4 regions of the Telluria sp. Soil_C_11 genome follow, and region 1 is predicted to be linked to each of the others. Evidence: predicted binding sites of a transcription regulator. Region 1 holds the regulator's gene; each other region holds the start of a gene.

Region 1 (4,070 bases):
TGACGGACTGTTCTGCTTCGATGGAATGCGGGGGAATGCGGAGCGACTCGATCTGCGGGTCTGCTGAGGTGTTCATGGCCGACATTATACCTTTTCCGCATCGCCGGCTGAAATGATTGGTGATTTTCTAAAAAGAAAAAGCGACGTTTTTTGGTCACCCAAAAAGCGTCGTCCCCGCGAAGGCGGGGACCCAAGTTCTGTTGCCGCCATCAATGCGCGAGCAAACCTGGGTCCCCGACTGCGCGGGGACGACGGGGTACTACTGTATTACTTAGGCAGCTTCGCCCACGACCGCAACGGTCACGTCGACGACGACGTCGGTGTGCAGAGCGACGGCAACCGGGTGCTCGCCGGTGGTCTTCAGCGGGCCGGTCGGCATGCGCACGTTGGCCTTTTCGACGGCGAAACCTTGCTTGCTCAGGGCTTCAGCGATGTCGAAGTTGGTCACGGAACCGAACAGACGGCCATCCACGCCAGCTTTCTGGGCGATGGTGATGGTCATGCCGTTCAGCTTCTCGCCTTGGGCTTGTGCGGCTGCCAGCTTCTCGGCGGCTGCCTTTTCCAGTTCGGCGCGCTTGACTTCGAACTCGGCCACGGCCGATTCGGTAGCACGGCGGGCTTTCTTTTGCGGGATCAGGAAGTTACGTGCGTAACCGTCCTTGACCTTGACCACGTCGCCCAGGTTGCCGACGTTGACGACTTTTTCCAGCAGGATGACTTGCATATTATTCTCCAGTATACGTGTCGTGACCGACGATTAAGCGTTGTGCAGGTCGGTGTACGGCAGCAGGGCCAGGTAGCGGGCGCGCTTGATCGCGGTATCCACTTGGCGCTGGTAGTGCGCCTTGGTGCCGGTCAGGCGTGCCGGCATGATCTTGCCGTTTTCCTGGACGAAATCCTTCAGGGTGTCGACGTCTTTGTAGTCAACCTGTTCCACGCCTGCAGCGGTGAAGCGGCAGAACTTCTTGCGCTTGAACAGCGGGTTCTGCTGTTTGCGCTTCAGTTTTTCCTTGGCTTTGTTTTTGTCGAACTTTTTACCGAATGCCATTTTGAGGCTCCTGTATCTAAATGGGTGGCCGCAATGTTTTTATGCGGCGGCACTGAAATCAATGATGTGAAACACCAGGGCTTTGCTGTTGCGGTTCTTCTTGGCCAGAAATCCCCTGAACTGGTGTACCGCTCCCAGTTCGGCATCGGCGAATCGGCCCGAAATATCTCCCGCGGCAACCGCGGCGATCTCGAACTCGACCTGCCTGGCTATTCCCGCCTCCGTCTGCTGCGATCCATGCTGCAGGATGCCGCTGACGATGGGAATGCCGGCCGGGGTGTAGCGCAGGATATCGCGTTCCGCGATGCTTGCGACCAGCAACAGCTCGTTCACTGCCCTTGCGCGCTTCTTTCCGCGTTTCTAGTCTGAACGGATTAGGCGGCTGCGACCGGAGCGGCGGCAGCTTCGGCGCGGTGGCTCTTGGCTGCGTCTTCGCGCTGCACCGACTTCATCATCGGCGACGGTGCGGTTTCGGCCTTCTTCATCTTGACGGTCAGATGACGCAGCACGGCATCATTGAATTTGAATGCGGTTTCCAGCTCGACCAGGGTCTCGTTGTCGCACTCGATGTTCATGCAGATGTAGTGTGCCTTCGGCAGCTTCTGGATCTGGTAAGCCATTTGACGGCGGCCCCAGTCTTCGACGCGGTGGATGTTACCGCCGCGCGAGGTGACCGTGGTCTTGTAGCGCTCGATCATCGCCGGGACCTGCTCGCTCTGGTCCGGGTGGACGATAAACACGATTTCATAATGACGCATGCAACACTCCTTAAGGACGTTTAAACAAATGCCCACCTCGGCGTCAAGACGAGTGTGGGAAGGGAAAGCCCGACATTATAACCGTAAAAACGTCAAGAGCTCAATCGCCGTGTGCGGTCCAGCGGGCATTGGCTGTGCCCGCCAGGCAAAAAAAACCGCCAAAACGCACGGAATCCCCTTGCGCCCGGCGCAATACTGTACAAAAATACAGGGTATCGAGTTTCACTCGCACCCCGCTCATCTACGCACATACACCATGCTTAAGCTCACCGCACGGCAAGAACAGATCCTCAACCTGATCAAGGAAGCCATCGACAACACCGGTTTCCCGCCGACCCGCGCCGAAATCGCCCAGGAGCTTGGCTTCCGCTCGGCCAACGCAGCCGAAGAACACCTGCAAGCCCTGGCGCGCAAGGGCGCGATCGAAATTTCTCCCGGCACCTCGCGCGGCATCCGCCTGGTCGGCAGCGCCGCGACCGACAACGCTCCGCTGCCCGCAGTGCCGGCCGCCCTGCTGATGTCGCTGCCGCTGGTCGGCCGCGTCGCCGCCGGTTCGCCCATCCTGGCCCAGGAACACGTCGAAGCCACCTATTCGGTCGACCCGGCCATGTTCTCGGCCAAGCCCGACTTCCTGCTGAAGGTCCGGGGCTGGTCGATGCGCGACGCCGGCATCTGCGACGGCGACTTTTTGGCTGTCAAGAAAGTGGATTCGGCCAAGAACGGCCAGATCGTGGTTGCCCGCATCGGCGACGAAGTCACCGTCAAGCGCTACCGCAAGAACGGCAGCACCATCGAACTACTGCCGGAAAACCCGGACTTCTCCGTCATCACGGTCGATCCGCAGAACGACGAGTTCGCGCTCGAAGGCCTGGCTGTCGGCCTGCTGCGTTCCTGGCACTAAGCCAGGTACTACGCCGGCCGGGCGCAAAGCCAGGCCGGCGGCGCGTCAATTGTTGACGCGGTTGTTGCGCCGATTCTCGAGTTCCTTCTCGCGTTCCAGGCTCGGCGTGCTCTTCACGATCTCGTTGTGTTCCTTGACCCAGGCGTCGGTGGCGTCGCGCCACACGGCAAAGTCGGCCAGCACCAGCTTGGCCTTGACCTGGGCGCTCTCGGTCAGGTTGGTATAGACCTCGGCCAATCGTTTCTCCGCCCGCTCCATCTCCGACTTGTTGATCAGCTTTGCCACATCGGCGGGGATCCGCTTGGTCAGCGGCGACGCCTCATTCAGCGCGCGCGCCTGGGCGTTATAGCATTCCTGCCACTTCGTCATGCTGGCCGAGACCCGGTCGATCTCGTCGCTCTGCTTGGAAACCGTAGGAAAGCGCGGCGCCGGGCAGCGGTATTGACCGGTGGTCAGGTCGGAGCCATCGTATTTGTCGACCCAGTAATCGATGTCGGCACGGTGTTCGCCGCGCCGGCGCATCAGGTCGAGAGAAGCGATGGCGACGCTATTGCCCTTCGCCGCGGCCTTGCGGAACCAGGCCTCGGCCTTGGCCTCGTCGACGGCGCCGGCCTCGCCGTACAAGTACATTTCGCCCAGGTGCTGCTGGGCCTCGATGTTGCCGGCATTCGCCAGCTTCGTATAGCGCTGCAGCGCGCCGGCATAATCCTTGTTGGTAAACGCCGCATTGGCGGCAGCAAGCTCGTCGGCGGAGCAGGTTCCCGCCAACAGCATGCTCAGGCAAAAAACGACAGTTTTCACGTGCGATCGATCTATGCAGTTGAGTAATGGCACATGATATCGCCTGGATCGGCGAGTGCCAATTACTCAACTGTAACGGCAAGTTCAGTGATTTGCCGGATTGGCGCCCCGGGGGGCATTGGCCAGTGCCTGATTCCCCTCGTACACCCGGCGCAGATCGGTCGTGATCTGCATTTTGTTGCGGGCGGTTTCCTCGGCGTTCTTCTTGTTCACATCGGCGACGTAGGTATTGGTCGCCTTGGACCAGGCGTCACGCTGGGCCAGCACCGCCGACGCGCTATCGCCCATCGAACGTGCGACATTCGCGAACACCTGATCGAGATGCGACTGGGTCTGGCTGATCTCCGCCGGCGTCATCATGTCGAGCACATCCTTGGGCACATGTTTCAATACCGGCGACAGGCTCTTGAGATTGGCAACGGCGCCGTTATAGCATTCCTGCCAGGTTGCCACGTCATCCGAAACCTTCTTGATTTCGGAATTCGTTTTCGAGACGACTGGAATGGTCGGCGCAGCGCAGGCGTATTTACCCGAAGTCAGATCTTCGCCTTTATATTCCTTC
Region 2 (4,070 bases), on a different contig from region 1:
CAACAAGTCGGGCGGCAAGGCGTCGTACTCGAACTACGGCACCATCGTCGACGTGGCGGCGCCGGGCGGCGACAGCGGCGCGGCAATCCTGTCGACCCTGAACGCCGGCACCACCACCCCGGGCGCCGACAACTATGTCGGCTACATGGGCACCTCGATGGCTACCCCGCACGTGGCCGGCGTGGTCGCGCTGATGCTGGCGAAGAACCCGAACCTGACCCCGGACGACGTCGAAGCCAAGCTGAAGTCGAGCGCCCGTGCCTTCCCGGCATCGTGCAGCGGCTGCGGCGCCGGCATCGTCGACGCCTCGGCGGCAATCGATGCCGCCGCCGGCACCGGCACCGGCACCACGATGTCGGAAACCGAGTCGAACAACACGATCGGCACCGCCAACAGCGTGGCGACCTCGGGCACCACGGTCAACGGCACCATGTCCAGCAGCACCGACACGGACTACTTCCTGGTCCAGCTGCCGGCTGGCAAGACCCTGGCCTCGACCCTGACGCCGAATTCGACCTCCGACTACGACCTGTACATCTACAACAGCGCCGGCACCCAGATCACTTCCAGCACCAACGGTACCGGCTCGGTGGATTCGGCAAGCGTGATCAATAACGGCAGCACCACCGCGGCCGTCTACGTGCGCGTCAAGTACTACAGCGGCGGCACCGGTTCGACCAGCGGCAAGTACACCCTGAAGCTGACCTGGTAAGTTGTCTGTAAAGGAAAATGCCGTAAGGACACATTTCCTTTATCAATCAATTACTTATCAAAAATTTTTCTGTGGTGAAAACCCCTAAAGCGGCCCCAAGCGGGCCGCTTTTCGTTACGCTTTCCTGTTCGGTTAATCGGAAAGAGGAAGCAAGCATGACGCACCACAAGATGACTCCCGTGTTGAAAATCTGCGCCGCAGCCCTCGTCGCCTTCGGCTCGCTGGCTGCACATGCCGCGCCGTCCGATGCGGCACTTACCCAGGCCATCACCCAGACCGACCGCCTGATCGTCAAGTACAAGGACGCGGTCGACAATTCCAAGGGCGCCATGCCCGCCCGCGCCACGTCGGCCGCACGCCAGGCCCTGCAGGCCCGCGCCGGCCAGCAGCTCGGCGCCACCATGCGCGCGCTGCGCGCGACCGCCACCGGCGCCGACGTGCTGCAGCTCAGCCGCACGATGTCGCTGGACGAAGCCCGCGCCCTGGCCGCCGAACTGAAGGCGCGCGATCCGGACGTCGAATACGCCGAGCCCGACCGCATCATGGTGCCGCTGTTCGCGCCGAACGACCCGATGTACAGCCAGCAGTGGCACTACTACGAAGCCAAGGGCGGCCTGAACCTGCCGGCCGCCTGGGACAAGTCGACCGGCGCCGGCGTCAACGTGGCCGTGATCGATACCGGCTACCGTCCGCACGCCGACCTGTCGGGCCAGATCCTGCCGGGCTATGATTTCATCACCAGCGCGACCATCGCCGCCGACGGCAACGGCCGCGACAGCGATGCCAGCGACGTCGGCGACAGCACCGTTGCCGGCCAGTGCGGCGGCGGCACGCCGGCGCAGGACCAGGCCTCGAGCTGGCACGGCACCCACGTGGCCGGCACCATCGCCGCCAGGACCAACAACGGCGTCGGCGTGGCCGGCGTCGCCTTCGGCGCCAAGGTGGTTCCGGTGCGCGTGCTGGGCAAGTGCGGCGGCTATACCTCGGACATCGCGGATGCCATGATCTGGGCGTCCGGCGGCGCCGTCACCGGTGCGCCGGCCAACGCGAACAAGGCGCGCGTGCTGAACCTGTCGCTGGGCGGCAGCGGCGCCTGCGACAGCACGACCCAGGCTGCGATCAACAGCGCGCGTTCGCGCGGCGCCGTGGTCGTGGTCGCGGCCGGCAATTCGAACGTCAATGCGTCGAACGCGAACCCGGCCAGTTGCGCCGGCGTGATCACGGTGGCGGCGGTGAACCGTAGCGGCGGCAAGGCGTCGTATTCGAACTACGGCACGGTGGTCGACGTGGCGGCGCCGGGCGGCGACAGCGGCGGCGCGATCCTGTCGACCTGGAACGCCGGCACCACCACGCCGGCGGGCGACAACTACGGCTACATGATGGGCACCTCGATGGCGACGCCGCACGTGGCCGGCGTGGCCGCCCTGATGCTGGCGAAGAATCCGAACCTGACCCCGGACGAAGTCGAAGCCAGGCTGAAAGCCACCGCGCGCGCCTTCCCGGCAAGCTGCTCGGGTTGCGGCGCAGGCATCGTCGATGCCGCCGCGGCCGTGAACGCGGTCACGGCCACCACCACGGTGCAGCCGCCGGCGCAGAACGAGGTGGAGTCGAACAACTACATCTCGACCGCCAACGCGGTGAGCGTGTCGGGCGCCGTGGTCAGCGGCAGCCTGTCGAGCACGACCGACAACGACTACTTCGTGGTCCAGGTCCCGGCCGGCAAGACCCTGACCGCCACCCTGACCCAGGGTTCGAGCGCGCTGGACTATGACCTGTACGCCTACAACGCCGGCGGCACCCAGCTGGCGCAGAGCACCAACGGCGCCGGCGTGAGCGATGCGGTGTCGGTGACGAACACCGCGACCACCACCCAGGCGCGTTACATTCGCGTGCGCTATCACGCGGGGGGCGTCGGCAAGTACACGCTGAAGTTCACCTGGTAAGCGGCATCGCCTGCCGGCGGCAGGAAGAGGGCGCGCGACGCAGGTTGCGCGCCTTTTTTATTCGGCGATGACCGGCATTGCACTCTTGCATCATCGCGCCATTCCGAAGATACTGTATGCAATTACAGTATGAACACCCCGACCCGCAAGATCATCCACTGCGATTGCGACTGTTTCTACGCATCCGTCGAGATGCGGGACGACCCGTCGCTGCGCGGCCGGCCGCTGGCGGTCGGGGGAAGGCCGGACCAGCGCGGCGTGATCGCCACCTGCAATTACGAGGCGCGCCGCTACGGCATCCATTCGGCGATGGCCACCGCCCAGGCGATGAAGCTGTGCCCGGAACTGCTGCTGATCCCGCCGAACATGGAGAAGTACCGGATCGCCTCGCGCCAGATCATGGACATCTACCGCGATTACACGGAACTGGTGGAGCCGCTGTCGCTGGACGAGGCTTACCTGGACGTGACGGCGTCGCCGCATTGCAAGGGCAGCGCGACCCTGATCGCACAGGAGATCCGCCGGCGCATTGCCGAGACGGTCGGCATCACGGCCTCGGCCGGGGTGGCGCCGAACAAGTTCGTGGCCAAGATCGCCAGCGACTGGAACAAGCCGGACGGCCTGTTCCTGGTGCGACCTGGCGAGGTCGACGCGTTCGTGGCCGCACTGCCGGTAAAAAAGCTGCATGGCGTCGGCAAGGTGACGGCGGCCAAGATGAACGGCCTCGGAATACAGACCTGCGCCGATCTGCGCAGCTGGAGCATGGCGAAGCTGCAAGAGCATTTCGGTTCCTTCGGCGGCCGGCTGTACGACCTGTGCCGCGGCATCGACTATCGCGAAGTCAATCCGCTCCGCGAGCGCAAGTCGATCAGCACCGAGGAAACCTATACCCCGGACGTGCCGGACCTGGCAGCCTGCCTGGCCCTGCTGCCGGAACTGATGGAGCACCTGCAGGGACGTATCAAGCGCAACAATGCGGAAAAATTCATCAACAAGCTGTTCGTGAAAATCAAGTTCAACGACTTCCAGCAGACTACGGTCGAGTGCGTCGGCTACGCGCCGAACCTGGGTATCTATACGCACCTGATGGAAACCGGCTGGCTGCGCGCCAGCCGCCCGGTGCGTTTGCTGGGCGTCGGCGTGCGGCTCGGCGATACCGAGCAGGTCGAGCAGCTCAGTCTGTTTGACGAACGCACAACACATTAAAAAAGGCTGCCCTGTCGGGTGAAAATTGCTGCCCGGCAGCGTGTAGAATGTCGTTCCCCTGGAATTGAGAGATAACTGAAAGCAACTATGTGGTTCAAGAATCTTCAGATTTACCGCCTGCCTGCACCGTGGGCATTTACCGCCGAACAAATGGAAGAGGCGCTGCAATCGCAGGCGTTCACGCCGGCCAGCAGCAATGAACTGCTGCG
Region 3 (4,070 bases), on a different contig from region 1:
CAGGCGTCGAGGTCCCACAGGCCATCGTCGCGCGCGAACGCTTCAACGGTAATGGCGCGCGTGTGCCGTAGCTTACGCGGAGCGGGGGAAGACAGGGGCATAAACACCAATGCCGGAATGCGGCGAAAAAAGTATGCAGCCGTTGTGCCTGATGCACGTTGCCGCAGCTTCTACGGCAACAACCGCTCTTGCGGCGCTGCTTAAACCATGAAAGTTTAGCACAGCGCGCCAGCAGATGCACCCGGCTGCCGATTCGGCAGGCAGTTTTACGAAGGAGATAAGGGATTTTGTTGCGAAGTTGATGACACGAAAGTGCAAGCGCACAGCGTCATTCCGTCGTTGAGGAGGTGTGCCCGGCAAGGCGGCACATCGGCGGATGGCGCTGTGCGCTTGCGCCTCGGCGTGGAAGCCCGGCGATGCAGCGGCGAAGCGGCCGGACCGGCGGCGGGTTCGCGACTATTCGTCGTCGTCCTCGTCCCGTCCCTGCAGCGCGCTGCGGATTGCGCCCTGCGAGAAACCGCGCGCCATCAGGAAGCGCATTTGTTTACTGCGTTCTTCGGCATCCTGCGGAACCCGGTCGAACTTGCGGCGCCAGACTTCCCTGGCGCGTGCGGTTTCGGTTTCCTTCAGGCCGGACTTGAGCTCGTCGAGCTCTTCGCCCTTCAGGCCATGCTGCTGGAGTTCGGCCAGCACCCGGCTGTTGCCATAGCGGCCGGCACGGCGGTGCACCAGCGATTCGGCGAACCGTTCCTGCGACAGCCAGTTGTTCTTTTCAAGGAAATCGAGGAGGGCTTCGACGTCGTCGCCCTCCTCGGCATAGCGAGCCAGCTTGCGCCCCAGCTCGATCCGGCTGTGCTCGCGCATCGAAAGGTATTTCAACGCGCGCGCTTTCAAGCTCAGGACTTGCCTCACCGGAGCGCCCGGGGATTACTCTTCGTCGCCAACTTCGGCAGCGGCAGGCGCCACGGCCTCACCGGCGGCGACCGGCCCCAGTTCGCGCACGCCCAGGGCGGCACGGACCTTGTTTTCGATCTCGCGGGCCAGGGCCGGGCGGTCTTTCAGGAATTGACGTGCATTGTCCTTGCCCTGACCGATGCGTTCGCCACCGTAGCTGTACCACGAACCCGACTTCTCGACGATCTTGTTGTCCACGCCCAGGTCGATGATCTCGCCTTCGCGGGAAGTGCCTTCGCCATACAGGATGTCGAAGTGGGCTTCCTTGAACGGAGGAGCGATCTTGTTCTTGACGACCTTGACCTTGGTTTCGTTACCGATCACCTCGTCACCGGACTTGATCGAACCGGTACGGCGGATGTCCAGGCGCACGGAGGCGTAGAACTTCAGCGCGTTACCGCCGGTCGTGGTTTCCGGGCTGCCGAACATGACGCCGATCTTCATACGGATCTGGTTAATGAAGATCACCAGGGTGTTCGTACGGTTGATCGAGCCGGTCAGCTTGCGCAGCGCCTGCGACATCAGACGGGCTTGCAGGCCCGGCAGGGAGTCGCCCATGTCGCCTTCGATCTCGGCGCGCGGGGTCAGTGCCGCCACCGAGTCGATGACCACCAGGTCGACGCTGCCCGAGCGCACCAGCGCGTCGGTGATTTCGAGCGCCTGCTCGCCGGTGTCCGGCTGCGAGATCAGCAGCTCGTCCAGCTTGATGCCCAGCTTCTGCGCATAGGTGACGTCCAGCGCGTGCTCGGCGTCGATGAAGGCGCAGGTGCCGCCCAGCTTCTGCATCTGGGCAATGGTTTGCAGGGTCAGCGTGGTCTTACCCGAGGATTCCGGGCCGTAGATCTCGACGATACGGCCGCGCGGCAGGCCACCGACGCCCAGCGCGATGTCCAGGCCCAGCGAGCCGGTGGACACGGTCTGCACTTCCTCGACCGGCGCATTGATGTCCATGCGCATGACCGAGCCCTTGCCGAACTGCTTTTCGATCTGCGCGAGGGCTGCTGCCAGGGCTTTGCCCTTCTCTGCTGCGTTTACTGCGGATTTTTTGTCGTCCATAACTTTCTTTCTGTCCTAGAGTGAACCAAGATAAGGGCCGCTCGCGCGTTTTCAATAGGGAGTACTGTATAAAATCCCAGTGGTTTTGGCAAGCGATATTTACCGCTGTTTGATCAAGTCGACATGTTGCGAAACATCACACACAATATGCGGGTAAGCTAGGGTCAAACGATAAACCAGAGGGGGCAGCCATGCGTATTCTACTAGCCGAGGATGATAGCGTACTCGCCGACGGCCTGACGCGTTCCTTGCGCCAGTCCGGTTATGCGATCGACTGCGTGAAGAACGGCCAGGATGCGGACACCGCGCTGTCGACCCAGGAGTTCGACCTGCTGATCCTCGACCTCGGCCTGCCGAAACTGTCCGGACTCGACGTGCTGCGCCGCCTGCGCGCGCGCGGCTCGCTGCTCCCCGTGCTGATCCTCACCGCCGCCGACTCGATCGAGCAGCGCGTCGGCGGCCTCGACGCCGGCGCCGACGACTACATGGCCAAGCCGTTCGCCCTGTCGGAACTCGAGGCGCGGGTGCGCGCCCTGACCCGGCGCGGCCAGGGCGGCGGCTCGACCGTGATCCGCCACGGCCCGCTGGCGTACGACCAGGTCGGGCGCAGCGCCTACATCGACGACCAGATGCTCGACCTGTCGGCGCGCGAACTGGGCCTGCTCGAGATCCTTCTGGCGCGCACCGGGCGCCTGGTCTCGAAGGAACAGCTGGTCGACCACCTGTGCGAATGGGGAGAGGAAGTGTCGAACAACGCCATCGAGGTCTACGTGCACCGCCTGCGCAAGAAGATCGAGACCGGCGGCATCCGCATCGCCACCGTGCGCGGCCTGGGCTACTGCCTGGAGCGCTACGCCGACAGCGCGCGCAAGGCCTCCGCCGCCGGCAGCGGCAAGTAAGCCGGGGGCAAGGCCGGCATGAAGTCCCTGAAGCGGCGCAGCGCCGGCGCCATCGAGGCGGAATCCATGTACGAGGCAGCGCCCGATCCCGCGCTGGAACCGGCGCCGGAGCCCCTGTATGTGCCGCCGCGGCCCGAGCCCGAGGAGAGCATCCAGCATTCGCTGTTCGGCGAGATCCTCGACTGGATGCTGGCCCCGCTTCTGCTGCTGTGGCCGATGAGCATCGCGATCACCTACCTGGTGGCGAAGTCGATCGCGAACCAGCCCTTCGACCATGCGCTGGAAGACAACGTCACCGTGCTGGCCCAGCAGGTCAAGGAAGTCGACGGCAAGGTGGTGGCGCGCCTGCCCGGCAGCGCGCGCGACATCCTGCGCGCCGACGACGTCGACAGCGTCTACTTCCAGATCACCGGGCCGCGCAACGAAGTCGTGGATGGCGACCGCGACCTGCCGCTGCCGCCGCCGGACGACGCCGAGCGCAGCGGCCGGGTGCACTTCCGCACCGAGAGCCTGCACGGCACCCCGGTGCGGATCGCCTATGCCTGGGTCAACCTGCAGCCACTGCTCGACCGCAGCGCGCGCGGCGGCGCCGAGCCGCGCCTGGCCCTGGTGCAGGTGGCGGAAACGCTGGAGAAGCGCGCCCAGCTCGCCAACGAGATCATCAAGGGCGTGATCCTGCCGCAGTTCATCATCCTGCCGGTGATCCTGGCCCTGGTCTGGTTCGCCCTGTCGCGCGGGCTGTCGCCGCTGGCCCAGCTGCAGGAGCGGATCCGCGCGCGTCCGCCGGACGACCTGTCGCCGATCGATTCGCGCCAGGTGCCGGAAGAGATCTCGCCGCTGGTCGGCTCGCTGAACGACATGCTGGCGCGCCTCGGCCACACGATCGACGCCCAGAAGCGCTTCATCGCCGACGCCGCGCACCAGATGAAAACCCCGCTGGCCGGCATGCGCATGCAGTCCGAACTGGCGCTGCGCCAGCTCGACCCGGACGAGATCCACCGCTCGCTGGAACAGCTGGCGAAGAGTTCGGAATCGGCGACGCGCCTGGTCAACCAGCTGCTGGCGCTGGCGCGCGCCGAGAACCAGCCGCACGCCGGCCTGGCGCTCGATCCGCTCGACCTGTCGCTGCTGGCGCGCGCCGTGGTGCAGGACTGGGTGCCG
Region 4 (4,070 bases), on a different contig from region 1:
GCTGATCAGGTCGAGCTCATGCTGCAGCCCGTGCAGCGCCTCACCCAGTCCCTCGACCCGGATCGTGCGGGGAACCGGTCGGTGATTCCTGTGCATGTCTTCGGTCATGGCTGGCCTCGGCGTTCTCCAAGAGCGGACCAGCTTAGCACGGCGTATGTACATCGGCCACTATCAAGGTGCAGCTTGCCGGCGTGGCGGTTTCATGATGCCGGATCGCCGGATGGCGGCAGCCGTGCATACCACTCGGCATACGGCGTATTCGCCACCATGCGCCGGTTCAGGTCCGGCGCCCCATCCGTCCACCACACGGGACCACGCTCGCCCAGCGCATGCTTGGCCTGGTCCACCTCCGCGCGGGCGTCGCGCTCGGCGTCGCGGTCGCCGGCCTTCCTGGCGATGCCGACCTGCCGCCGCGCCTTCATCAGCCTGTCGACCCATGCCTGCCGCTCTTCCGGCGCCAGGTTGGGGTTGCTCGTGCGCCAGAGACGGCCCTTGACGACGAAATAGCGGCCGTCCGGCGTGACCGGATATTGTCGGGGAATTGGCATGGGCTTACTCTAGCATGTCGAATTTCCGACAGTCCGTTCGTCGTAGCACCAGAGGGTCGTCCTCGGCCTCCCACGATAAGGAAGAGATCATGTCCACGAATACCGTTGAACTGCACCGTGTCCTGAAATCCAGCGCCGACCGCGTGTACCGCGCCTTCACCACGCCGGCCGCCTTCGCCAAGTGGCTCCCGCCGCATGGCTTCATCGGCACCGTGCATGAGATGGACAGCCGGGTCGGCGGCCGCTACCGGATGTCGTTCACGAATTTCACGACCGGCCACAGCCATGCCTTCGGCGGCGAATACCTGGAGCTGGAGCCGGGCCAGCGCCTGCGCTACACGGCCGAATTCGACGATCCGAACCTGCCCGGCCGGATGCAGACCACGGTGCTGCTGCGCGAGGTGTTCTGCGGCGTCGAAGTGAAGATCCGGCAGGAAGGCATTCCGGCCGCGATCCCGGCCGAGGCCTGTTACCTGGGCTGGCAGGAATCGCTGGAGCTGCTGGCGAAGCTGGTGGAGCCGGAGATCAGGGACTGATCTGTTGCCCCGCCGTCGTCCCCGCGGAGGCGGGGCCCCAGGTTTGCGGGCGCTGACGAGACATCAACAGAATTGGATCCCCGCCTGCGCGGGGACGACGGAGGTCTTTTAAAGCCGCGTCTCGCGCGCCGCCCGCAGGAACTCATCCAGCACCGGCGTACAATCGAGCAGCTCCGTCCCCTTGGCGCGGTGGAATTCCGGATGCCACTGCAGCCCCATCACGAAAGGGGCGCGCTGGTAGCGGATCGCTTCGACGATGCCGTCCGGGTCCGACATCGCCTCGACGTGGATGTCGCGCCCGAGGTCCTTCACGGCCTGGTGGTGGATCGAATTGACGATCGGGCGCTTCTGGTCGGCGAACATCTTGCCCAGCGAAGAGCCGTGCGGGAACACGATCGCATGGCGGTGCGCGTCATAGTCTTCGTGGACGTGCGGCTGGGAGCCTGGCACGTTGGTGGCGACATCCTGGTACAGGGTTCCGCCGAAGGCAACGTTGATCAGCTGGCAACCGCGGCAGATGCCCAGTACCGGCTTGCCGGCGTCGACGAATTCGTGCAGCAGCTCGAGTTCGTAGACGTCGCGCGCGCGGTCGCCGTTCCACTCGGGCCGGGTCGGCGCTTCCGAATACGTCATCGGCGAGACATCCGCCCCGCCCTGCAGCACCAGCCCGTCGAGGTGGCGCGCGTAATGGCGCATGGTGATGTTGCTGGGATGCAGCAGACCATTCGTGTTCACGGTCGGCACCATGAACACCAGCACGTCGCGCGACATGACCCATTGCGCGATCGACTCCTCGAGGTATTGCAGGTTCTTGCTGCGCAGGCCGACGGCCCCCGGTTCCGGATGGAAGATGCGGGCCGAGACGCCGATCCGCAGCGTGCGCCGCATGAAGTCGCGCCCCAGGCGGTCGCTGATGGCCCGCCAGCGCGAGCGCAGTACGCGCCCGGCCAGTGCCAGCGGGGTATCGCCATGCCGCAGGTAGCGCGACGACGATCCTCCGGTGGCGCGCCGGTCGGGCACGCGCGGCGGGCTGGCAGGATCGTCTTGCGCCGGGCCGCCGGTTTCGCGCTTTTCATTGTCCTCTACCATGAAGTCAAATATAGCCCTGCCATAGGGCGCGCACGATTGCATTTGCAGAATCCTTGCAGCAGTACTTGCAAACTTCCGCTCAACAGGCAAGAATACTGTATTTCCATACAGTGTTTGATTGTTAGCTCTTCCCAAAACGGGCGTAACCACGGACACTGGCGCCTTTTGCCAAGTCGTTTGGCGTCCTTATTGCCGCGCGACAAGATAGAATGCGCAGGCATCGAATTACAGAATATTCAGCATGGCCACCAAGAAAACCGCAACCGACTACAGCGAATCATCCATCCGGGTCCTGAAGGGACTGGAACCCGTCAAGCAGCGTCCGGGCATGTACACGCGCACGGAAAACCCGCTGCACATCATCCAGGAAGTGATCGACAACGCCTCGGACGAGGCGCTGGGTGGGCACTGCAAGAACATCGCCGTGACGATGAACGGGGATGGCTCGATCACGGTCGAGGACGACGGCCGCGGCATCCCGGTCGGCATCCACCCCGAGGAAGGCGTCTCGACCGTCGAGATCGTGTTCACGCGCCTGCACGCGGGCGGCAAGTTCGACAAGGGCTCGGGCGGCGCCTACGCGTTCTCGGGCGGCCTGCACGGCGTCGGCGTGTCGGTCACGAACGCGCTGTCGAAGCGCCTCGAGATCACCGTCTGGCGCAAGGACGACCAGGGCAACGGCGTGCACAACCTGGCCTTCGAAGCCGGCGACGTGGTCGAGCCGCTGAGCTCCAGCCCTGCCGAGCGCGGCGGCAAGAAGAACGGCACCCGCGTCACCGCCTGGCCGGACGGCAAGTACTTCGATTCGCCGAACATCCCGATGGCAGAGCTGCAGCGCCTGCTGCGCTCGAAGGCCGTGCTGCTGCCGGGCGTGACCGTCACCCTCACCAACGCCAAGACCGGCGACGTGCAAACCTGGCGCTACGACGAAGGCCTGCGCGGCTACCTGACCGAGGCGCTGTCCCAGACCGTCGGCCAGGGCCAGACCGTGATCCCGCTGTTCGAGGGCGCGCAGTATGCGGCCTCCGGCGATGAAGGCTTTGCCGAAGGCGAAGGCGCGGCCTGGGTCGTGGCCTGGACCGAGGAAGGCGCCGTGGTGCGCGAATCCTACGTCAACCTGATCCCGACCGTCAGCGGCGGCACCCACGAATCCGGCCTGCGCGACGGCCTGTTCGGCGCCGTGAAGAGCTTCGTCGAGATGCACTCGCTGCTGCCCAAGGGCGTCAAGCTGCTGCCGGAAGACGTGTTCGCGCGCGTCTCGTTCGTGCTGTCGGCCAAGGTGCTGGACCCGCAGTTCCAGGGCCAGACCAAGGAGCGCCTGAATTCGCGCGACGCCGTGAAACTGGTCTCGACCTTCACCCGTCCGCCGCTCGAATTGTGGCTGAACCAGCACGTCGACTACGGCAAGAAGCTGGCCGAACTGGTCATCAAGCAGGCGCAATCCCGCCTGCGCTCGCTGCAGAAAGTCGAGAAGAAGAAGTCCTCGGGCGTGGCCGTGTTGCCGGGCAAGCTCACCGATTGCGAATCGACCGACATCACCCGCAACGAACTGTTCCTGGTCGAGGGCGACTCGGCGGGCGGTTCCGCGAAGATGGGCCGCGACAAGGAATTCCAGGCCATCCTGCCGCTGCGCGGCAAGGTGCTGAACACCTGGGAGACCGACCGCGACCGCCTGTTCGCCAACAACGAGATCCACGACATCGCGGTGGCGATCGGCGTCGACCCGCACGGCCCGGACGACAATCCGGACCTGGGCAGCCTGCGCTACGGGAAGATCTGCATCCTGTCGGACGCGGACGTCGACGGCTCGCACATCCAGGTCCTGCTGCTGACCCTGTTCTTCAAGCACTTCCCCGCCCTGTTCAGGAACGGCCACGTGTGCGTCGCGCGTCCGCCG

What was found. The regulator LexA, encoded in region 1, represses DNA repair genes until DNA is damaged. The targets are predictions, from matches to a motif close to ACTGTATNNNNATACAGT.
Region 2: dinB (DNA polymerase IV) is a predicted target of LexA. The motif match lies at 2,767-2,784, and genes of this name have one in related genera.
Region 3: recA (recombinase RecA) is a predicted target of LexA. The motif match lies at 2,074-2,091, and genes of this name have one in related genera.
Region 4: AC3A6M_RS21050 (DNA topoisomerase IV subunit B) is a predicted target of LexA. The motif match lies at 2,268-2,285, and genes of this name have one in related genera.

What each region holds. Positions count from the first base shown of each region.
Region 1 covers NZ_JBDGIN010000008.1:116,647-120,716, reverse strand. The annotation lists gene AC3A6M_RS15125 (replicative DNA helicase) at 1-76, opposite strand, end outside; gene rplI (50S ribosomal protein L9) at 272-724, opposite strand; gene rpsR (30S ribosomal protein S18) at 758-1,048, opposite strand; gene priB (primosomal replication protein N) at 1,088-1,381, opposite strand; gene rpsF (30S ribosomal protein S6) at 1,423-1,806, opposite strand; gene lexA (transcriptional repressor LexA) at 2,063-2,707, shown strand; gene AC3A6M_RS15095 (tetratricopeptide repeat protein) at 2,753-3,508, opposite strand; gene AC3A6M_RS15090 (tetratricopeptide repeat protein) at 3,593-4,070, opposite strand, start outside.
Region 2 covers NZ_JBDGIN010000004.1:875-4,944, reverse strand. The annotation lists gene AC3A6M_RS07980 (S8 family peptidase) at 1-712, shown strand, start outside; gene AC3A6M_RS07975 (S8 family peptidase) at 868-2,655, shown strand; gene dinB (DNA polymerase IV) at 2,785-3,861, shown strand; gene AC3A6M_RS07965 (recombination-associated protein RdgC) at 3,949-4,070, shown strand, end outside.
Region 3 covers NZ_JBDGIN010000015.1:2,742-6,811, forward strand. The annotation lists gene AC3A6M_RS19820 (DUF2889 domain-containing protein) at 1-101, opposite strand, end outside; gene recX (recombination regulator RecX) at 457-912, opposite strand; gene recA (recombinase RecA) at 928-2,010, opposite strand; gene AC3A6M_RS19835 (response regulator) at 2,202-2,909, shown strand; gene AC3A6M_RS19840 (sensor histidine kinase) at 2,976-4,070, shown strand, end outside.
Region 4 covers NZ_JBDGIN010000017.1:61,068-65,137, reverse strand. The annotation lists gene AC3A6M_RS21070 (tetratricopeptide repeat protein) at 1-108, opposite strand, end outside; gene AC3A6M_RS21065 (hypothetical protein) at 201-548, opposite strand; gene AC3A6M_RS21060 (SRPBCC family protein) at 638-1,084, shown strand; gene AC3A6M_RS21055 (gamma-glutamyl-gamma-aminobutyrate hydrolase family protein) at 1,193-2,173, opposite strand; gene AC3A6M_RS21050 (DNA topoisomerase IV subunit B) at 2,415-4,070, shown strand, end outside.